2 regions of the Bacterioplanoides sp. SCSIO 12839 genome follow, and region 2 is predicted to be linked to the other one. Evidence: riboswitches for the same ligand, from Rfam matches in the RefSeq annotation. Region 2 holds a riboswitch; the other holds the start of a gene.
What was found. Region 2 has a riboswitch for molybdenum cofactor ahead of moaA (GTP 3',8-cyclase MoaA). Riboswitches for the same ligand answer to the same signal wherever they lie in the genome.

Region 1 (9,964 bases), 1.3 Mb from region 2:
ATAGCTCATAAGTAATGGTCGCCAACGCGTATAAATCGCCCTGGGTCGCACTGTTCTTTCCTAACAAATAATTAGGATCGGCATAACTGGCGGTGCCTAAAACACCCTCGTGACGAATCGGAGTAAACACCTCCGCCAGACTCGCTACATACACCGAACCAAAATCGACAATTTTTATCTGGTTATCGCCATTAATCATAATATTGGCCGGGCGCAGATCCTGATGCACGGTATCGTTGCGATGTAACGCAGATAGCCCAAGAGCGATTTGTTCAACAATATTAATGGCAATCGCCGGATCTGGCTGGGGATGATCGGCAATCCACTTTTCCAGCGTCACTCCTTCTACCAGCTCCAGCAGGTAATACAGAAACTTTTTTTCCCGTTGAATCTGTTTTACTTCCACCAGATACGGGCTGGAAATACGTTTCCCCACCCACTCTTCCTGAATAAAGCGGTCGATATAATGATTATCACCGTCGTAGTTCAGCGATGGCGTTTTCATCACCATCACCTCACCGGATTCTGAGTCGCGTACCTTATATAACTGGCTGCGGCTACTGGCATAAATTTCACCCAGCACTTCAAAGCCATCCAGCTTCATACCCGGCTCTAACGCCGGTGGGAATGGTAATCGGGTCAGCCGGGCGTTGTAATCATCGATGTTTTCTTCATCCAGTGTATTAATCACCCCTACCGTTGCACTGATATTGTCATCACTGCCGTTTTCCAGCGCTTTTTTCACCAGATTCGCCGCCCGTGTCGAGGCTCCTCCTGGCTGGGACAGCAGGCTGACCAGCTCGTTGTCATCCATAAAACTGTGCAGGCCATCGCTGGAACAAAGCAGAATGTCATTCTCTTCCAGCGGAAACTGGTTATATTCCAGATGCAGCTGGCTATCCATGCCCACCGCCCGGGATAAAAATTCTTCGCCTTTTCTCAGGGTAACAGAGTGGTCTTCAGTCAACTGCTTAAGTTCGCCGTTGCGCAGCAGATAGACCCGGCTATCACCCACATGAAACACATGAGCCGTGCGCGACTTAATCACCACCGCACATAAGGTACATAAAAAGCCTTTGCCTTCGACTTTGTATTTCAGGCTTTTGCGAAACAAGCGGAGATTAATGGCAGAAACGATGTTTTCTGCACTGTAGCCAACACTCCAGGTATCCGGAGTGTTGTAATAATCTTCAATAAAGTTATTAACCGTACTTTCACTGGCTTCCTGGCCAGCTTCCGCGGTACTGACACCATCGGCCACTAATAAACACACACCTTTGTGTTTCAGTTGATGGTCATTATCGGGAACACATAAACCTACGGCATCTTCATTCAGGGGCTTTACCCCTTTATCGGTTGCAGCACCACAATTAACTTCAAGATTATGGCTGGTGTTTTCCATGGTTTTTTCCATATTGAGCCCCTCGACCTGAAACATTGATTAATCTTCTGAAACCGAAAAATCAGCAAAGCATTATTTTTCAGCCGCCGGATCGGACAGCACATCCCTGTGCTGGCGATCCTATCGCAACGTCCTGTTGCTGCTTTGAAAAACAATCGCTTTACTGATTTTTTCAACTTCTAAAATGATTAATTAACCAATATCAATTACATGCACAGTGCCGTCTTCGGCAACCTCTGTCATCTGCCCTTTTGGTTCATCCAGGAACATGGCTGCGAAGAAAATCACGCCTGCAGCGCCAGCAATAACCAGGAAGAAGGTGCTGTAATCAACAAAGCTTAATACCGTCAGGAACGTTACCGCACCCACATTACCGTAAGCACCTGCCATACCAGCAATCTGACCCGTCATACGACGTTTCACCAGAGGCACGATGGCAAATACCGCACCTTCACCGGCCTGCACAAAGAAGCTACAGCACATGGTGGCGATAACTGCCGCCGGGATCCACCATTCGCTGTTAATTTGTGACAGCACCAGATAACCAATGGCCAAACCACCAATCAGGAACATCAGCGATTTACGACGACCAAAATTATCAGAGAACCAACCACCGGTTGGACGCGCCACCAGATTCATAAAGGCGAAACCTGACGCTAATAAACCGGCTTTAACCGGGTCCAGACCGTCGAAGGTTTCCAGGAAGAACAATGGCAGCATCGAAACCACCGCCAGCTCAGAGCCAAAAGTCACGAAATAAGATAAATCCAGAATCGCAACCTGCTTAAAGTTGTATTTATCCGACTCAGGCACACCCGCTTTTAAGTGTTCATGATTAACGTGCCAGATCGAACGGGTTTGTACTGCAAACAGCGCGACCAGTACGCCCCACAGAATATACATAGTGCTGGTGTCAAACAGGCTGACACCCGATGGCGACAGTTTCCACGCCAGTACACCCAGAGCAACATACATAGGAACGTTCATCAGCAGGTAGAAGTACAGGTCTTTCATACTGGTTACTTCTAAACCACCGGATTTTTTCGGCTTAAAGTAAGTCGAACCTTTAGGAGTATTACGAGCGAGTCTGTAATAAATCGCACCATAAACACCAGCAATCACACCAATGCTCATTAATGCATAACGCCAGCCGTCATCACCACCGTATAACAACGCAATGGTTGGTAACGTCATCGCACCGGCAGCAGAACCAAAATTACCCCAACCACCGTAGATGCCTTCAGCAACACCGACTTGTTTCGCCGGGAACCATTCGCCCACCATGCGGATACCAATGACAAAACCCGCACCCACAAAGCCTAACAGGAAGCGGAATAACGCCAGCTGTTCATAAGTATCTGCCAACGCAAATCCAAAGCTGATCACCGAAGAGATCATCAATAAACAGGAATACACAATCCGAGGACCGTATTTATCCACCAGAATACCAATCACGATACGTGCGGGAATCGTCAGAGCGACGTTTAAAATTAACAGAGCCTTAACCTGCTGACTGCTCAGGTCAAACGCTTCTTTGATAAACGCCATTAACGGCGCATGGCTGAACCAGAGTACAAAGGTTAAGAAGAAAGCAAACCAGGTGATATGCAAGGTTTTGATTTTGGGGTCGCTGAATCTTAAAACATTCAGACTGGTGTTCTCACTCATAATTAGTCCTCACACTATGATCTCGAGAAATTTTCAGAGCCTAGTTAACGCCCGTGAGACCATGGTGTGCTTGACATGAATCAAGCAAAAAAATCATCTACTCCTTGTGCCTTGTCTCAGCAAAAACAGCTACCCCCAAGGGGGTATTCCACTGCAGGCAGGTTATTGAATTAATATAAATAACTTTTTAATGGTGGGTATTCCCGACCAGATCCAGTTTTATTTTCACAGCAACCGGGGGGCGTAATGACGGCTAACGCAAAACAAGCACTGATAATGGCAACCCTGGCTTTTGCAGCAAACTTCTCGGTCTGGACATTATTTGCAGTGCTTGGAGTTCACCTGGCACCCACCCTGGATATCAACAGCACCCAGTATGGGCTATTGGTCAGCTCACCGATTATTACCGGTGCTTTGCTGCGCCTGCCCGCGGGAATTTTATGTCAGTATTTTTCGCCTAAAAAACTGTTTGTCATTCAAATGGCTTGTTTGATTCCACCGCTGATGATGCTGAATCATATCCACAGCTTTCAGGACTACATCATTACCGGCCTGTTATTAGGCGTATCTGGCGCATCCTTCACGATAGGTATCAGTTACGTATCGACCTGGTTTGAAAGCAAACAACTGGGTACGGCCATGGGAATCTTCGGTGCTGGCAACTCCGGTGCAGCAATCACACTGTTATTAACACCACTGGTTATCGAGCACCTGGGCCTGGAAATGGTTGGCCCGGTATTTTCTCTCGGCACCATTTTTATGATCTTATTGTTTATCTGGTTAGCTCCATCCACTGAAAAAAGTGCACCGTCGCTACAGCAGCACCACAGCCAGGTTCCCATTTCAGAACATCTGAAACCACTCAAATCCGCCAATGTCTGGATATTGGGCCTGTATTATTATTTTGTGTTCGGCTCTTTTCTGGCGTTGTTGTTGTGGTTACCACAATATTATATCGACGTTTATCAACTCTCTTTATCCGAGGCAATGGCCTGGACACTGGTATTTGCAACAACCTCCAGTTTAATCCGTGCGATTGGTGGCTGGTACGCTGATCAATACGGCGGCCGCAGCGTGAACTGGAGTGTGTTCTGGATTTGCATTGTCTGCCTGTTTTTCCTCAGCTACCCACCCACCACCATGGTTATTCACGGTGTTGAGAAAGATGTACCGGTATCGTTTCAGATCAATCTGTGGTTTTTCAACCTGCTGATTCTGGTCGTTGGTTTGGCTCAGGGCTTTGGTCGGGCATCCGTTTATAAAATCATTAACGATTATTACCCCTATCAAATGGGCAGCGTTGGCGGTGCTGTTGCCATGATCGGCGCAATGGGGGGTTTTACTCTACCCATTCTTTTTGGCCTGGCAATCGACATTGGCGGCGTACATACCGCCTGCTTTATGTTGCTGTACGGGCTATGTGCCGCCTGCATGATTGTGATGTATTTTGCAATGAAGTCCGAAAAGTACAAACACCGGATGGCAGACGCATTGAACAACGACTTTCTGCTTCAGGTACGAAAAAGTAATTTAATTAAGTAGTAACAGCCGGAATTTAATTCCGTATGGAGGTATTCCTATGAAATCAGTATTTAACGACTTATTAGAGATGACCAAAAAGCAGCCAGAGCCACAACGCCTGCTGTTTTTATTTGCCCAGACAGATGACACCAAAGGCAAAATCAAAAAGCACCAGCGCGGCAGCATCAGTCCTGTAATGTGTGTTGATAAATTGCCTGAAGAGTTAAGTGATTTTGCCAGCCTGAAAAAAGAAGCCGATAGTGTGAGCAAAGATTGGGAGTTTATGTTTATTGCCGGGTTAAGTGGGGCTGATGGCAAAGCACCAAGCAGCAACGATGCAGAACCTTATCTGAATAAAATGACAAACGATTTAGCCAATGGTCAGGATTTAAGCCGTTACGTGGTCATTAATCGTGATGAGCAACCCATCGAGATCGCTCCGTTCTAATACCCTATAAATTCGACACACGTAACCTCCCTGCTTTTAAATGGGGAGGTATTCAGCTGAAATCTCCCCGTATTTACCTCCCAGAATCGTTAATTATTAAAATCTTTATCACTTAGGTTTATTGCTGTCGCTTGTCTACTACCCCTGAATTAGTAGCTGTTATCGTTCCTTGATTTCAGTCAAATTTTTATTCAACTTCCGTCTTAGTCTTGTTGCCAACCAGTTAACCCATAGAAGGCAATTGTAATGAAAAAAAGCATTCTGGCATCCGTGATTTTATCGTCTTCATTCGCAGCTGTTCCGTCCGTTCAGGCAGACGCATTAACCGATGCAATAAAATCGGGAACAACCAATATCAGCCTGCGTTACCGTAACGAAAATGTTGATCAGGACGTTGCTACCAATAAAACCGCAACGGCTAATACCGTACGCACGCGATTGACCTATCAATCTGCCGAATTATCCGGTTTCAGCATCCTTGCTGAAGTAGACAGTGTTGCCGCCCTGACCGACGTTGATTACAACGACCTGACCAATGGCAAAACCGATGAACGTGTTATTGCCGATCCGGAATATACCGATGCCAACCAGTTTTATCTGCAATACAAATACACAGATACCACGGTAAAAGTTGGTAACCAGCGTATTAACCTGGATAACCAGCGTCACATTGGTAGTGTTGGCTTCCGCCAGAACGAAGCAACGTTTGATGCCATCACCGTTACTAATACCTCGCTGGCGAATACCAAAATATTCCTCGCTGCAATTAACAATCGTCACACCATCACCGGTGCGGATACGCTGGAAGATAATATTCTTGCCAATATTAACTACAAACTCGACGACAGCCTCAGCCTGAGTGGTTACGCTTACCTGCTGAATAATATTGGCAACGATGATTTTGAAACCTACGGCGCACGTGCCAGCGGCGCGTTGAACATGGCATTGTACGAAGTAGAATACGCCAGCCAGAACCGTGACAACGGCGACAATGATTACGACACCTACTATTACAACCTCGCTGCCGGGGTAAAAATTAACGGTGTCACGGTTAAACTGGGGCAGGAATTATTAGCCAGTGACGATGGCGACGCCGCATTTGCAACACCACTGGGTACCAATCACAAGTTTAATGGCTGGACCGATATCTTTCTTGGTGGCGCCGGCAATGACGGCCTTCAGGATACCTACCTGAACGTTGTAGCCAACGTTGCCGGGTTAAAACTGGTTGGCCAGTACCATGATTTTTCTGGTGACGACAGCGGCGATGATCTGGGCTCAGAATACGGTTTTGTAGTTGCGAAAAAACTGGATAACTATGGCCTTAGTTTAAAAGCCTCACAATACGATGCCAGCGACGATTCCGGCAGACCAGATACCACTAAAATCTGGTTAACAGCCACCGCCAAGTTCTGATCTCCCATCAGAAACTCCCTGTAATTTCAGGCGGGAGCCTCCGATTACAGGATCTGATTGTATGCTGAAACCTTCCTCAGCACCTCTCACCTTTGAGGGTTTGGGCCGGAATTGTCTCCGGTCCTTTTTTTATTTTCCGGATTGCTTCCAGAAGACTGACATAAATCAAAACTACCCCGTTAGAGGTAGCCGTTTTACCCCCTCTCAGCAATTGGACTGGCAACCGCCTTCCCTACAATAGAAAGACGAATCTACGTTAAAAAACACAGTAAACGCCGAGCTTTTTTTCCTAACGTCCTACTCGCCTGAGGTGCTCAGGAAAATGGAAACTAAGCCGATGGGTCAGCCGGGAAACCGCCTGGCCTCCCGGGTTTGGAAAGGTGTTCCATGAAAAGTTCTGATTATGCACTGGGTGAAGCCAGCAGCAATCACATCACCAACACACAAGTGTCGGGAAATAAGTTCCACGATGGCTTTCAGCGCCAGTTCAGTTATCTGCGCCTGTCGATTACCGATGTGTGTAATTACCGCTGTAATTATTGCCTGCCAGAGGGTTATCAGTGTGACGAACAATATGACAACCTTACTCTGGAAGAAATCCAGACACTGGCTCAGGTGTTTGCTCAACATGGCACCCGTAAAATTCGCATCACCGGTGGAGAACCGGTTATCCGTAAAGACCTGACGGATATTATTCGTGTGGTGAAATCCACGCCTGGTATTGAAGACGTCGCATTAACCACCAACGGCTATAAACTGGAAGACAAGGTTGAATCCTGGTTTGATGCCGGGCTGGATGGCTTAAACCTAAGTATCGACAGCCTTGATCCACGGGTATTTCAAACCATCACCGGCCACAATCGTTTAAAAGACATTCTGCGTGGTTTAGACAAAGCGATTTGCCTGGGATTTAAACGCATCAAGGTAAATGCGGTGTTATTAAAGTCTTATAACCTGCAAGAGTTCGATACCTTTCTGCACTGGCTGCAACATATGCCCATCAGCCTGCGCTTTATTGAATTGATGCAAACCGGTGATAACGGTGACTATTTTCGACAAAACCACGTCAGTGGTGAAACAATTAAACAACGGTTGTTAGCTCAGGGCTGGCAATTAAAAAAGAAAGGGCCACTGGCCGGGCCTGCGCAGGAATTTGAGCATCCGGATTACCTCGGTTCCATGGGCCTGATTATGCCGTACAGCAAAGACTTCTGTGACAGCTGTAACCGTTTGCGCATTTCGTCTTCCGGTAAATTACATACCTGCTTGTTTGGTGACGGTGGCTACGATTTACGCAGCCTGATCCGTAATAACCACCAGGCTGACATCGCACATGAAATTCAGCAACAACTGCTGGATAAAAAAGCCAGCCATTATCTGCAACAGGGGTATTCTGGCTCTACCCGCCACCTGGCCATGCTGGGAGGCTGACAGTGGTTAACTGGATTGATACGTCTGACATACGTGCGTTATTACTGGCCGGTGGCCAGTCCAGCCGTATGGGTACAGACAAAGCCTTGTTAGCGCGTCAGCAGCACGCTCAACCGCAGCACATTAAACAACAGCCACAGCAATGCCAAACCCAGCTGAGTTATATGCTGGAGTTATTATCCAAGCTGGGTTTAAAAGAAGTCCTGTTAAGCCGCAACCCTCATCAACAGGATGAACAATGGCATAATTCTGCATTGCCACGTATATCCGATAACTTCAACAACTGTGGGCCATTAGCAGGTATTGAAGCGGCGGTTCGTTATAGCCTGCAACAGTCAGATCCGGGTAAAGCATTATTAATTGTGCCGATTGATTTACCGCTGCTGACGGAACGCACGTTGCGATATTTATTGTCTCAGGGGCAAGTGGGAAACCGTGCCTGTTATTTCCGCAATCATTTTCTACCGTTGTTTTTGCCACTTAACCCGTCACACCATCAGCTGATGCTCGAACGGTTACAACAGGCGCACAACAGCGGTAAACCACGCGGGCTGTCGATTAAAGCACTGTGCCAGCAGATCAATGCTGATGCCTTAATTGCACCCCACAGCCAATCATTGACGAATGCCAACACACCACAGCAATGGCAACAGGCTGGTTTTCACTTACGTCCAAATTTAACGCTGGCGAACAAAGCCAGCTGACGTTTTATCGAGGTTTTTATGGGTCATAAAATTACAACTGAATTTGAACCGCTGCATCTGGCGGTGTTAACCGTGTCTGATACCCGCACGCTGGATAATGACACCAGTGGCCAGTTACTGGTGGATAATTTACTGGAAGAAGGCCACCAACTGGCTGACCGCAAAATAGTGATCGACGATATTTATCAGATCCGTGCGATATTATCGAACTGGATTGCCGACGGCGATGTACAAGGCGTATTAATTACCGGCGGCACCGGTTTTACTCAGCGTGATTCTACGCCGGAAGCGGTGCGCCCGTTATTGGATAAAGAAGTGGATGGTTTTGGCGAGTTATTCCGCCAGATCTCGTATGAGCAGATTGGCACCTCTACCATTCAGAGCCGTGCGATTGCAGGCTTAGCGAATGGTGTGATTATTTTCTGTATGCCGGGTTCGACCAATGCTTGCCATACTGCCTGGGAGTCGATTATTCGGCCACAGCTGGATGCACGCCAGGGGCCGTGTAATTTTGTGAATGAACTGAAGCGTTCGGTGACACCGGCTTGCTCTAGTCGGGGGTGATGGTTAGTGCCCTAGCTCTGCGCAATTTGAGCTGCAGAGCTGGGTGGTGGTTCTGAGTGCCTTGTTATGCCAGATTGCTTGGAAAATTACCGAAATAAGGCCTGATCGCTTGAGAAATATCTTCAGCCCTTTGACCACAAGCCAACCTAACAACTAGCTCTGCTAAGCTACCGCCAGTAAGACCTAGGTGCTTACTGATTTGGCTAGACATAGATTTTCGGTTGTACACTCTCAACAACTCTAAATAGTCTTTATTTTCCACAATCGTTTCAAGAAGAGTCCTTGACTCATTATAGATAGAACTGACATCTATATTATCTACTAGATCGGATAAAGCTGAATCTAGGCCAGCCTCACCTTTTGCCTTTTCGTCAAATAGATTAAGTTTATACTTAATTTCTGCTGCAGCTCGAAGAGATATTTGAGTCTCTAGTTCAGACTGCATTTTAGAAAAAATAAATTTCGAGACATTATTAAAATCTTCGCTGGGATCTCTAGCTAACTGAGAGCTAACAACTTCTAACACTTCAGGCACACAAAAAAGATTCTCAACTTCAGCCACTTTGAGAGCATAGATTCCAGATTGCTCTAGCGATTGCAGTTCTTCTTGCACTCTACGGTCCCGATCTATTATTCCGGTGACAGATAAGTGGTGAAGTTGATTACTAGACTGGAGAGCTTTCACTGCTTGGATAACCTGAGTGCAAGATCCACTTGGGATTACAAGGTGATTAGGCAAAACAGCACGATAGAGAGATGTATCATAACTACCATTTTCCCCTTCAACAAAAACTACTGGCTTCCTACTCC
Region 2 (9,964 bases):
AAACAGCTGGCAGGGGCAGAAGGAGCATTAGCTGGTGCCATGGGACGCCTTAACGTAACTATGGAAGCTTACCCGGATCTGAAAGCCAATCAAAATATGATGCAGGTTTCAGAAGAGCTGAGCAGCACCGAAAATAAAATTGCCTTTGCTCGCCAGGCATTTAATGACGCTGTCACCGCTTACAACACCTACCGCCAGTCATTTCCACCGGTCTTTTTTGCCAATACGTTTGGTCATTCTACGGATGCAGAATTGTTAGAGTTTGAAGACAGCGCCCAAATTCAGGCCGCACCTAAAGTTTCTTTCTAGCCTCTGCACTTCCCGGCACCTGCCGGGAAGTGATTCTTCGCTCCATCAATTCAAGGTTTACCTATGGATTTCTTCAGCCATCAGGACCAGGCCCGGAAACGTACCGGCCAACTGGTTGCACTCTTCTCCCTGGCCGTCATAACCCTGATTGTCTTATTAAATCTGTTGGTGGCAACTGTACTCTGGTATGGCGACGAACAGTTTATTGGCCAATATCAGGATGTGGTGAATCTGGCAGATGACCCAACTACCGGCATGCCAACAACACCGACCATTTTGGATTACGTCACTATCGAACAGTGGTCTTTGATTACTCTGGGCGTTCTGGTGGTGATTGGAGCGGCCAGTTTATTTAAATGGCTGGCGTTAAAGGGCGGAGGAAAAAGTGTTGCGGAATCGTTAGGTGGTCGCTTACTCAACCCAGATAGCAATAACTTTTACGAAAAACGTTTATTAAATGTGGTCGAAGAAATGGCCATTGCCTCCGGCATGCCAGTACCACCAGTCTATGTATTACCCGATAACAGCATCAATGCCTTTGCGGCCGGATATCAGCCATCAGACGCTGTGGTAGGCGTGACCAAAGGCTGTATGGAACAGTTAACCAGAGACCAGTTGCAGGGCGTTATTGCCCATGAATTCAGCCATATTTTTAATGGTGATATGCGCTTAAATATTCGTTTGATGGCGATTTTGTTCGGTATTTTATTTATCGGTATGATTGGCCGTTTCTTATTTGAAGCGGCACTGCATGGTGGCCGACACCGTTCCAGCAATGATAAAAACAACCCGCTGCCACTGCTTGCGATTGGTGGTGGTTTAATGGTGATTGGTTACGGCGGGGTGTTTTTTGGCAACCTCATTAAATCGGCGGTATCACGTCAACGTGAGTTTTTAGCCGACGCTTCAGCCGTGCAATTTACCCGCAACCCGGATAGCATTGGCGGTGCATTAAAAGTAATTGGTTATGGTGCTGGCAGCGAAATTGACTCACCAGAGCGTGACGAAACGTCCCATTTATTTTTTGGCCAGGCATTGCCCTTCCGCTTTGGCTGGTTTCAGACCCATCCACCGATTGATGAGCGTATTCAGCGTGTCGACAAACACTGGAACGGGCAATATCTGGCACCCCAAAGCCGGCAGCAAGCAGAGCAGGAATCACCACAGTTTGTTTCAGCTGACAACACTAATACTGACACCGATAAACTGGCTGCGGTTGCTGCGACGGTTACAGCTGCTGCGTCATTAGCCGGAAAAGCCCCGATTGACTATCAGGCACCCGAAACACAAACACCAGAAACACAGGCACCAGACCCAGAAGAAATTTCAACCCAAGCCCTATCAAATCAGGCATTGCAAAAACTCACCGATGCCGCCCATGAAACTTACAGTGCGCGTGCATTGTTATTTGTTTTATTACTCGCGCCCAAAGAGCGATTGGTACACGATCAACAACTGGATATGATCCGCCAGACGCACGGTACTGATTTATTTAAAACCGTACTGCGCTTTATTCCTTTGTCAGAACAATTAAATACCAAAGAACGCTTACCTCTGGTTGAAAAAGCCTTCCCGGCATTAAAGCAGTTGTCTGCGGTGCAATACCAGGAGTTCCGTACCACCATTGTTCAGCTTGCCAAAGCCGATGGTGAAATTGATATTTTTGAATGGTGTTTATACCGATTGGTATTGCGTTACCTGGAACCAACATTCAGTGAAGTGAAACCCATTAAGGCTAAATATAATAAAGCTGAAAAACTCAGCTCAGAGATTGCCACGGTATTATCGTACCTGGCTCATTATGGTCATGACTCGCAGCCCGCTGCGGAAGCCGCATTTAACAGTGCAATTGACGCGGCTGGCTTTGATTCCACCAAGGTTTCTTTGCAACCACATAATACTTCATTAAAACCGTTAAACCTGGCGCTGGCAAAACTGACCGAGGCTTACCCTCATGTAAAAGGCCGGATTATTAAATCACTGGCAACATGTGTGCAGGCCGATGATCAATTACGCAGCATTGAGCTGGATATTGTGCGCACTATCGCAGCCATTTTAGAAAGTCCGGTGCCGGGGTTGTTTGATGATTCCGGCACTCATTAATTTTGAGGAGTGTTAACAGGCCTTTGTCTGCGATTCGGAATTAAACTGCAACTCAGCTAAACGCTTATACAGCGGTGAATTGTTTAATAATTCCTGATGCGACCCAATCGCCACCAGCTTGCCATGATCAAACACGGCAATACGATCGACATGTGCCACGGTGGCTAAGCGATGGGCAATAATAAAGGTGGTGCGATCTTTCATCAGCTCATCCAGTGCCTGCTGTACCAGATGTTCACTTTGGGCATCCAATGCACTGGTGGCTTCGTCTAGCAGTAAGATTTCCGGATCTCGTAATATCGCTCTGGCTATCGCCAGGCGTTGCTTCTGACCACCGGATAATTTTACGCCTTGTTCACCTAAGAAGGACTGATATTGTTCAGGTAGTTGCTCGATAAACTCGTCGGCATGAGCCGCTTTTGCTGCCGCCAGAATTTCTGCTTCAGTGGCATCCGGTTTACCGTATCTCAGGTTATCCCCAACGTTAGCACTGAATAACACTGGCTGTTGTGGCACTAACGCAAATTGGCTGCGCAGCTCCTGCAGATTCCAGTCTTTGATTTTTTTGCCATGTAATAAAATATCGCCTTGCTGCGGGTCACGAAAACGCAGTAATAAATCAAACAAGGTCGATTTACCCGCACCAGAAGGGCCAACCAGAGCGATACGTTCACCGGGTTTAATATCTAATGTTAAATCGGCAATGGCCTGACGATCAGGACGTGATGGGTAGTGATAACCCACCTGTTGAAAGCTTAATAAAGAATCGGACGCGTTAGCCGCTGGAGCAGGTTCTGCCGCGGGTTCATTCTGCTCGGGCGATTGTATTTCAGCTTCGGTGGCTAATAACTCACGAATGCGTTCCGCGGCTCCGGCTGCCCGTTGAACTTCACCATATACTTCGGTAACAGCTGCTAATGAGCCTGCCACCATAATGGCGTAAAACACAAAGGCAGCTAATTCACCGCCGGACAGTTTACCGGCAATCACATCACTGCCGCCGATATACAACATGCCCGCGACAGAACCCATCACCAGCATCATCACCAACATAATTAAAAACGCACGCTGGCGAATTCGACGCAGAGCAACATCGAATGCACCTTCGGCGGCATCGCCGAACTGTTGGGTCACAATATCTTCACGGGTAAAAGCCTGAACCACTTTAATATGCTGCAGACTTTCCCCCGCCCAGGCGCCCACGCTGGCAATTTTATCCTGACTGTCGCGCGATAATTTTTTCACCTTGCGGCCAAAATAAATCATCGGAAAAACAATCAGGGGAACGGCAATTAAAACAATTAAACTGAGTTTTAAATTGCTGATAAACATCAACGTGATGCCACCCATAAAGGTCAGCGCGTTCCGCAGTGCAAATGAGAAAGAAGAACCAATCACGGTTTGTAGCAGCGTAGTATCCGTAGTCACCCGGCTCTGAATTTCTCCGGCGAGATTCTCCTCAAAGAAGCTGGGCGGCAGGCTGACCAGATGTTGATACAGCTGTTTGCGAATATCCGCCACCACCCGTTCACCCAACCAGGAAATCATAAAGAAGCGGAAGTAAGCACCAATCGAAACCAGCACCACCAACACGCCAAACATGCTTAGCGCATCGGCCAGGCCTTCAGTGGATTGTGCAGCAAAACCGTTATCCACCATCAGGCGTACGCCCTGGCCCAGACCTAACGTCAGGCCTGCAGTCATCACCAGCGCCACGATGGCAATGGTTAAACGGAGTTTATAAGGGCGAACAAATTGCCAGAGCCAGCGCAGCATAAGGGTCTTCTTGTAGGAATCATGGTGTGGATAAGTGCCTGAAGGCTAACGACTCAGGGGATTATCGGCAAGGTGATATCCGGTAATGCAGTGTTCCACTCGGCTGATGCTGTAAAGCGTTCGAGTCAAACCACTGGCCATTGTGAACCTTTCCCTTCTGCGCCACTCTCACATAGAATGGTGACTTAACGCCGAAGCTTTCCCGTCTAAGTTTGGCCTTCACACAACGTTGTGAACCTGAATAAGACGCGTCAGCCGTGATGGCTCCAGGCATACCGTCTGTCAGCTGCATCACCAGGGTTCTGTGGGAAACCACCGGGCCTCCCGCATTTGGAAAGGTGTAGAGAGATGAATTCATATACCCGGATTCCGCTCACCGAGGTAGACTCGTGCGAGCTGGAACCCTATGGGTCTGTGGCGTCGGTCTTAAGTCCGAGTACTTTTGAGCAACGCGCAGGCTCCCAGTTAAAAGACTCACAGTTTAAAGACACGCACGGTCGGCGTTTCAGCTACCTGCGCTTGTCGATCACCGATGTTTGCAACTTCCGTTGCAACTATTGCCTGCCCGATGGTTACCAGTGTTCGGATAAAACCGAGCCGTTATCGCTGGAAGAGATCCGTCAGCTCGCCAAAACCTTTGCTGCCCATGGCACTCGTAAGGTTCGCATTACTGGCGGTGAACCGGTATTACGCAAAGATCTGCCGCAAATTATCGCCGCGCTGAAACAAACGCCCGGTATTGAGACCGTTGCGCTAACCACCAACGGCTATAAGATCAACCAGCATATCGACAGCTGGAAAGCCGCCGGTCTGGATCAGCTGAATGTCAGCATCGACAGCTTAGACCCTAAAGTCTTTCAGACCATTACCGGCCATGATCGCCTACAGGAAATTCTTCGCGGCATTGATCGTGCGTTTGAGCTGGGGTTTAAAGACGTGAAAGTGAATGCGGTTCTGCTGAAGAGCCACAATGCTAATGGGCTCAGTAGTTTCCTTAACTGGATTAAATTTACACCAGTCACTTTGCGCTTTATCGAGCTGATGGAAACCGGTCAAAACCCGGATTATTTCGCTAAAAATCACCTTAGCGGTGAGCAGATTAAACAGCAATTATTGGAGAATGGCTGGCAGCAGAAGATACGCAATAAAGACGCAGGCCCGGCACAGGAATTCGATCATCCGGATTACCAGGGCAGCATCGGTTTAATTATGCCGTACAGCAAAGACTTCTGTTCCAGCTGTAATCGTTTGCGCATTTCTGCACTGGGCAAACTGCATTTATGTCTGTTTGGCGAGCAAGGTTACGACCTGCGCCATTTAATGACTGAAGGAAAACAAGCCGAACTGGAAACGGCTATTCAGGGATTATTGCAGGATAAAAAAGCGACTCATTTCCTGCATGACGGTCAGACCGGTGCGATTCAGCATTTCGCTCAAATCGGCGGCTGAAAGAGACGAGGTATGGGCATGCAATTGGATAATCCCAGGATAGTCGCTGCGGTTCTCGCCGGCGGCTTATCCAGTCGCATGGGCACAGATAAAGCTTTGTTGCTGGATAATCAGCAACGCAGTCAGCTGCAACGAGCTTGTGCTGTTATTGAGCCTTTGGTTGCTGACGGTGTAATTCAGAAGATGGTTGTTAGCCGAGCATTAAACCCTGCTGAGCAACAACTATTGGGCTGTGAATTTATTCCTGATTTGGTTGAGGAAAAAGGACCGCTGGGAGCAATTTATTCTCTGGCTCAATCGTTAAAAAATCAGTGTGATTATTTATTGTTGTTGCCGGTGGATTTACCTTTTATTCAGTCATCAAATCTGAATAACCTGATTGATCAGGGGTTGAAAAAGCAGTCAGCCTGTTTTTATCAGAATCATTTTTTGCCGCTGTTTTTACCGCTTTCAGATTCGTTGACTCAATATCTTGAACAGCAATTGAATTGTGAGAATGGCAATCTGAGTGTCCGGGGTTTATTAACCGAGCTGGGCAGCCAGGCAATACCGTATAACGAAGATGAGAAGTTTCTGACCAATGCCAACACCCCCGAACAGTGGCAGGCAATTCACAAGCAGATTTAAAAAGAAGACGACAACAAGGTTTATTTCTTCCGCCGCGCCGAAGGCACATCCATGTGCCTGCCGCGCTACCGCAACATCCTGTTGCTGCTTAGAAACAAACCTCATCATCCTCTTCTTAGAATGAAATTTAACAAGGACTAACCATGGCCAAAACATTTACCGATAACTTTATTGCACTGAACATTGCTGTCCTAACCGTATCCGATAGCCGCACGGAAGAAACCGATACCAGCGGTCAGCTACTGGTTGCCGAGCTAACCAAACAAGGTCACCACCTGAGCGACAAACAAATCGTGATCGACGACGTGTATAAGATTCGTGCTCAGATCGCCAACTGGATCGCTGACGAAACCACCCAAGCCATACTGGTAACAGGCGGCACCGGCTTCACCGGTCGCGACTCCACACCAGAAGCCGTCACTCCCTTGTTTGATAAGACTATTGATGGCTTTGGAGAGTTGTTCCGTCAGATCTCCTACCAACAAATAGGTACCTCTACTGTTCAAAGCCGGGCTATTGCCGGACTATCGAACGGCACGGTAATCTTCTGTATGCCGGGCTCTACCAACGCATGTCGTACAGCCTGGGATGAAATCATTGAAAGTCAGCTGAACAGCACCCATCGCCCATGCAACTTTGTGCCGCAACTGAAACAAGCAGAACTGGCACCTTGTAAAACCCGCGGTTAAGCGCTCGACAACTAACTGAAACCAGAACCAAAAGCAGTGAAATACCATGTCTGAATTTTCCCATGTGAATTCCAACGGCGAAGCCAATATGGTCGACGTCAGCGACAAACAAGCCAGCGTGCGTGTCGCCCGTGCTGAAGGTTATGTGAATATGAGAGCAGAAACTCTGGCGAAAATTCTCGCCGGAGACCATCACAAAGGTGATGTTTTTTCTGTTGCCCGTATCGCCGGCATTCAGGCAGCGAAACAAACCAGCAACCTGATTCCGCTGTGCCACCCGCTGATGTTATCCAAGGTCGCGGTAGAGTTTCAGCCAGAGCCGGAACACAACCGTGTGCGTATCGAATCCCTATGTAAATTAACCGGCCAGACCGGTGTCGAAATGGAAGCGTTAACAGCGGTTTCCGTTACTGCATTAACCCTGTTCGATATGTGTAAAGCGGTTGATCCGGGTATGGAAATTTCTTGCGTCAGAGTGCTGGAAAAACAGGGCGGAAAAACGGGTCACTGGCAGGCTGGTAACTAACGGGAGTTTAAAAATTATGAAGGTGTTATTTTTTGCCCAACTGCGTGAACGTTTAAACTGCGACAGTGCCGAACTGGATATCGAATCACCGACTCTGATAAACACTGTGCGCGAAGCGTTAATCGCTCAGTTCCCGGATCATGCTGATCTGTTAAAAGATGGCAAAGCGCTGGTTGCCATCAATCAGGAATTAATTAACAACGAAAAAGCGACCATCACCGCTGCTGATGAAGTTGCTTTTTTTCCACCGGTTACCGGCGGTTGATGGTGGATAAAATCATGGATCATATTCGCGTACAGGAAGCCGACTTCGATATTAATGCCGAATACCAGGCCATGCGCGAAGACAATCGCGAAGACGGTGCCATCGTCTTTTTTGTCGGCCAAGTGCGGGAAATGAATCAAGGCTCGGAAGTCACTGGGTTATATCTGGAACATTACCCAGCGATGACCGAAAAGTCGTTACAGGGCATTGTTGAGCAGGCCAGGGAGCGCTGGCCAGCGCTAAACCGTATTCGCCTGATTCATCGGGTCGGCCAATTACATATTTCCGATCAGATTGTGTTTGTTGCCGTTAGTAGCAGCCATCGCGAAACAGCTTTTGAAGCCTGCCATTTTATTATGGATTTCCTGAAAAACCGTGCTCCGTTCTGGAAAAAAGAAACCATTGAATCCGGTGACCGCTGGGTAGAAGCACTGCAGAAAGATAAAGACGCACTGAAGAAATGGTAATCAGGGCGTCAGCTTGTTCCCCAGAAATTACTTGCCGGTAAACACCGCCTCACGACGTTCCAGAAACGAAGTCACACCTTCTCTAGCATCTTCACTGGTCATCACCGAAGGCATGTCTTTAAACACATCAGCAATGGCCGTTTGCTGGTCCTGATAACGCGATACTTTGGATGATTTCAGCGCAGCCTGAACGCCTAACGGTGCCGCTTTAACAATCTTGGTCGCCAATTCACGGGCACGTTGATGTAACTTATCCACATCAACAATTTCCTGAATTAATCCCCACTGCAACGCCTGCTCTGCGGAGAACTCATCACCGGTTAACAGATAACGTTGGGCATTACCCCAACCAATGGCTTCCGGTAAACGAATGGTGCCACCACCACAGGGATAAATACCACGCTGCACTTCTAACTGAGCGTAACGCGCATCGGCTGTGGCGATACGAATATCGGCATTTAATAACAGCTCCAGTCCCGAGGTATAACAAATCCCCTGAGTAGCCATAATTACCGGCTTAGTTAAACGCTCGCCCTGTAATCCATATGGGTCGATTTCATTTTCTGCCAGCTCCGGCATTTTTCCCGCCGCAAAAATAGGCGCCCATTTATCCAGCTCTAGCCCGGCGGTGAAGTGTTTGCCATTTGCCTGGATAACGGCAACCCGTAATTCATTATCATGTTGCAGCTTGTACAGAGTCTGCGCCAACAGATGATAAGAATCCGGATCTAGTGCGTTCAGTTTTTCCGGGCGATTAAAGGTAATGGTAACGATATGCTCGCTGATATCGATTAATAATTTATTGTCTTCAGGCATCACTCTGCTTCCTTAATACTAATCAATAATCAGAACCAATCTGCCTGCATATCCAGACAGGTAGTATCAAAAGAAGTTAACAACTTCGCCTGATGATCAATCTCCGCTAATTCCCAACGAATAAAATATTGCGCCGCCTGTAATTTACCGGCGAGGAATTGCTTGTCTTCGTCCGTTTCTGAATCACCAAATGCCTCAATGGCTTTATCGGCCATTTCTAACCACAACCAGCCAATCACCATTTTGCTCATCAGATCGAGGAAAACAGCCGAATTCGCCAGGGATAATTCCACCTCACCTTTTTGTAACGACTGACCTAACGTCATCACGGTTTGCATCAGTGTATTCAGATGTTTCTGATACAGGTCTGCCAACGGTTTTAACGCTTGTTTTTGTTGAGCTGACTTCAGTGTTGTCTGCACCCGAGCCATTAACAACTGCTGGCCTTTGCCATTGTGTTGCCACAATTTCCGACCTAATAAATCCAGAGACTGAATACCATGGGTACCTTCATGAATTGGGTTTAAGCGGTTATCACGGTAGCACTGCTCCACCGGATATTCACGGGTATAACCAGCACCCGCCAATACCTGAATGGCCAGGTCGTTAGCACGCGGGCCGTAATACGATGGGAACGATTTAACGATTGGCGTTAATAAATCGAGCAGAATGGCGCTGTCTTGTGCTTTGTTTTCATCGGCTTCACCTTCCATTTCGTCTACCAGACGAGAAGCAAATAAACACAGCGCCAAAGCACCTTCGACATAACTTTTTTGCGCCAGCAACATACGTTTTACATCGGTATGTTCAACAATATTAATTGGCTTGCTGTTTGGATCACGATTCGTTGCGCTACGACCCTGTGGACGATTACGGGCGTAATCCAGCGATTCAAGATAACCACGATAGCCAATCATGGCGCCACCTAAGCCGACAC

Region 1: it holds a riboswitch for molybdenum cofactor, as region 2 does, so the genes downstream of both, moaA (GTP 3',8-cyclase MoaA) here and moaA (GTP 3',8-cyclase MoaA) in region 2, are expected to answer to the same signal.

Annotation. Positions count from the first base shown of each region.
Region 1 covers NZ_CP073745.1:1,133,671-1,143,634, reverse strand. Annotated here, with positions in the region: gene KFF03_RS05330 (bifunctional protein-serine/threonine kinase/phosphatase) at 1-1,414, opposite strand, end outside; gene KFF03_RS05325 (NarK family nitrate/nitrite MFS transporter) at 1,595-3,070, opposite strand; gene KFF03_RS05320 (nitrate/nitrite transporter) at 3,317-4,612, shown strand; gene KFF03_RS05315 (ribonucleotide reductase subunit alpha) at 4,650-5,039, shown strand; gene KFF03_RS05310 (hypothetical protein) at 5,286-6,455, shown strand; molybdenum cofactor riboswitch at 6,717-6,854, shown strand; gene moaA (GTP 3',8-cyclase MoaA) at 6,843-7,886, shown strand; gene KFF03_RS05300 (molybdenum cofactor guanylyltransferase) at 7,889-8,590, shown strand; gene moaB (molybdenum cofactor biosynthesis protein B) at 8,609-9,154, shown strand; gene KFF03_RS05290 (DUF4435 domain-containing protein) at 9,219-9,964, opposite strand, start outside.
Region 2 covers NZ_CP073745.1:3,778,658-3,788,621, forward strand. Annotated here, with positions in the region: gene KFF03_RS17075 (LemA family protein) at 1-309, shown strand, start outside; gene KFF03_RS17080 (M48 family metallopeptidase) at 373-2,412, shown strand; gene KFF03_RS17085 (ABC transporter transmembrane domain-containing protein) at 2,425-4,188, opposite strand; molybdenum cofactor riboswitch at 4,366-4,545, shown strand; gene moaA (GTP 3',8-cyclase MoaA) at 4,537-5,637, shown strand; gene KFF03_RS17095 (molybdenum cofactor guanylyltransferase) at 5,656-6,264, shown strand; gene moaB (molybdenum cofactor biosynthesis protein B) at 6,408-6,953, shown strand; gene moaC (cyclic pyranopterin monophosphate synthase MoaC) at 7,000-7,479, shown strand; gene moaD (molybdopterin converting factor subunit 1) at 7,496-7,744, shown strand; gene moaE (molybdopterin synthase catalytic subunit MoaE) at 7,759-8,211, shown strand; gene KFF03_RS17120 (crotonase/enoyl-CoA hydratase family protein) at 8,239-9,027, opposite strand; gene KFF03_RS17125 (acyl-CoA dehydrogenase) at 9,057-9,964, opposite strand, start outside.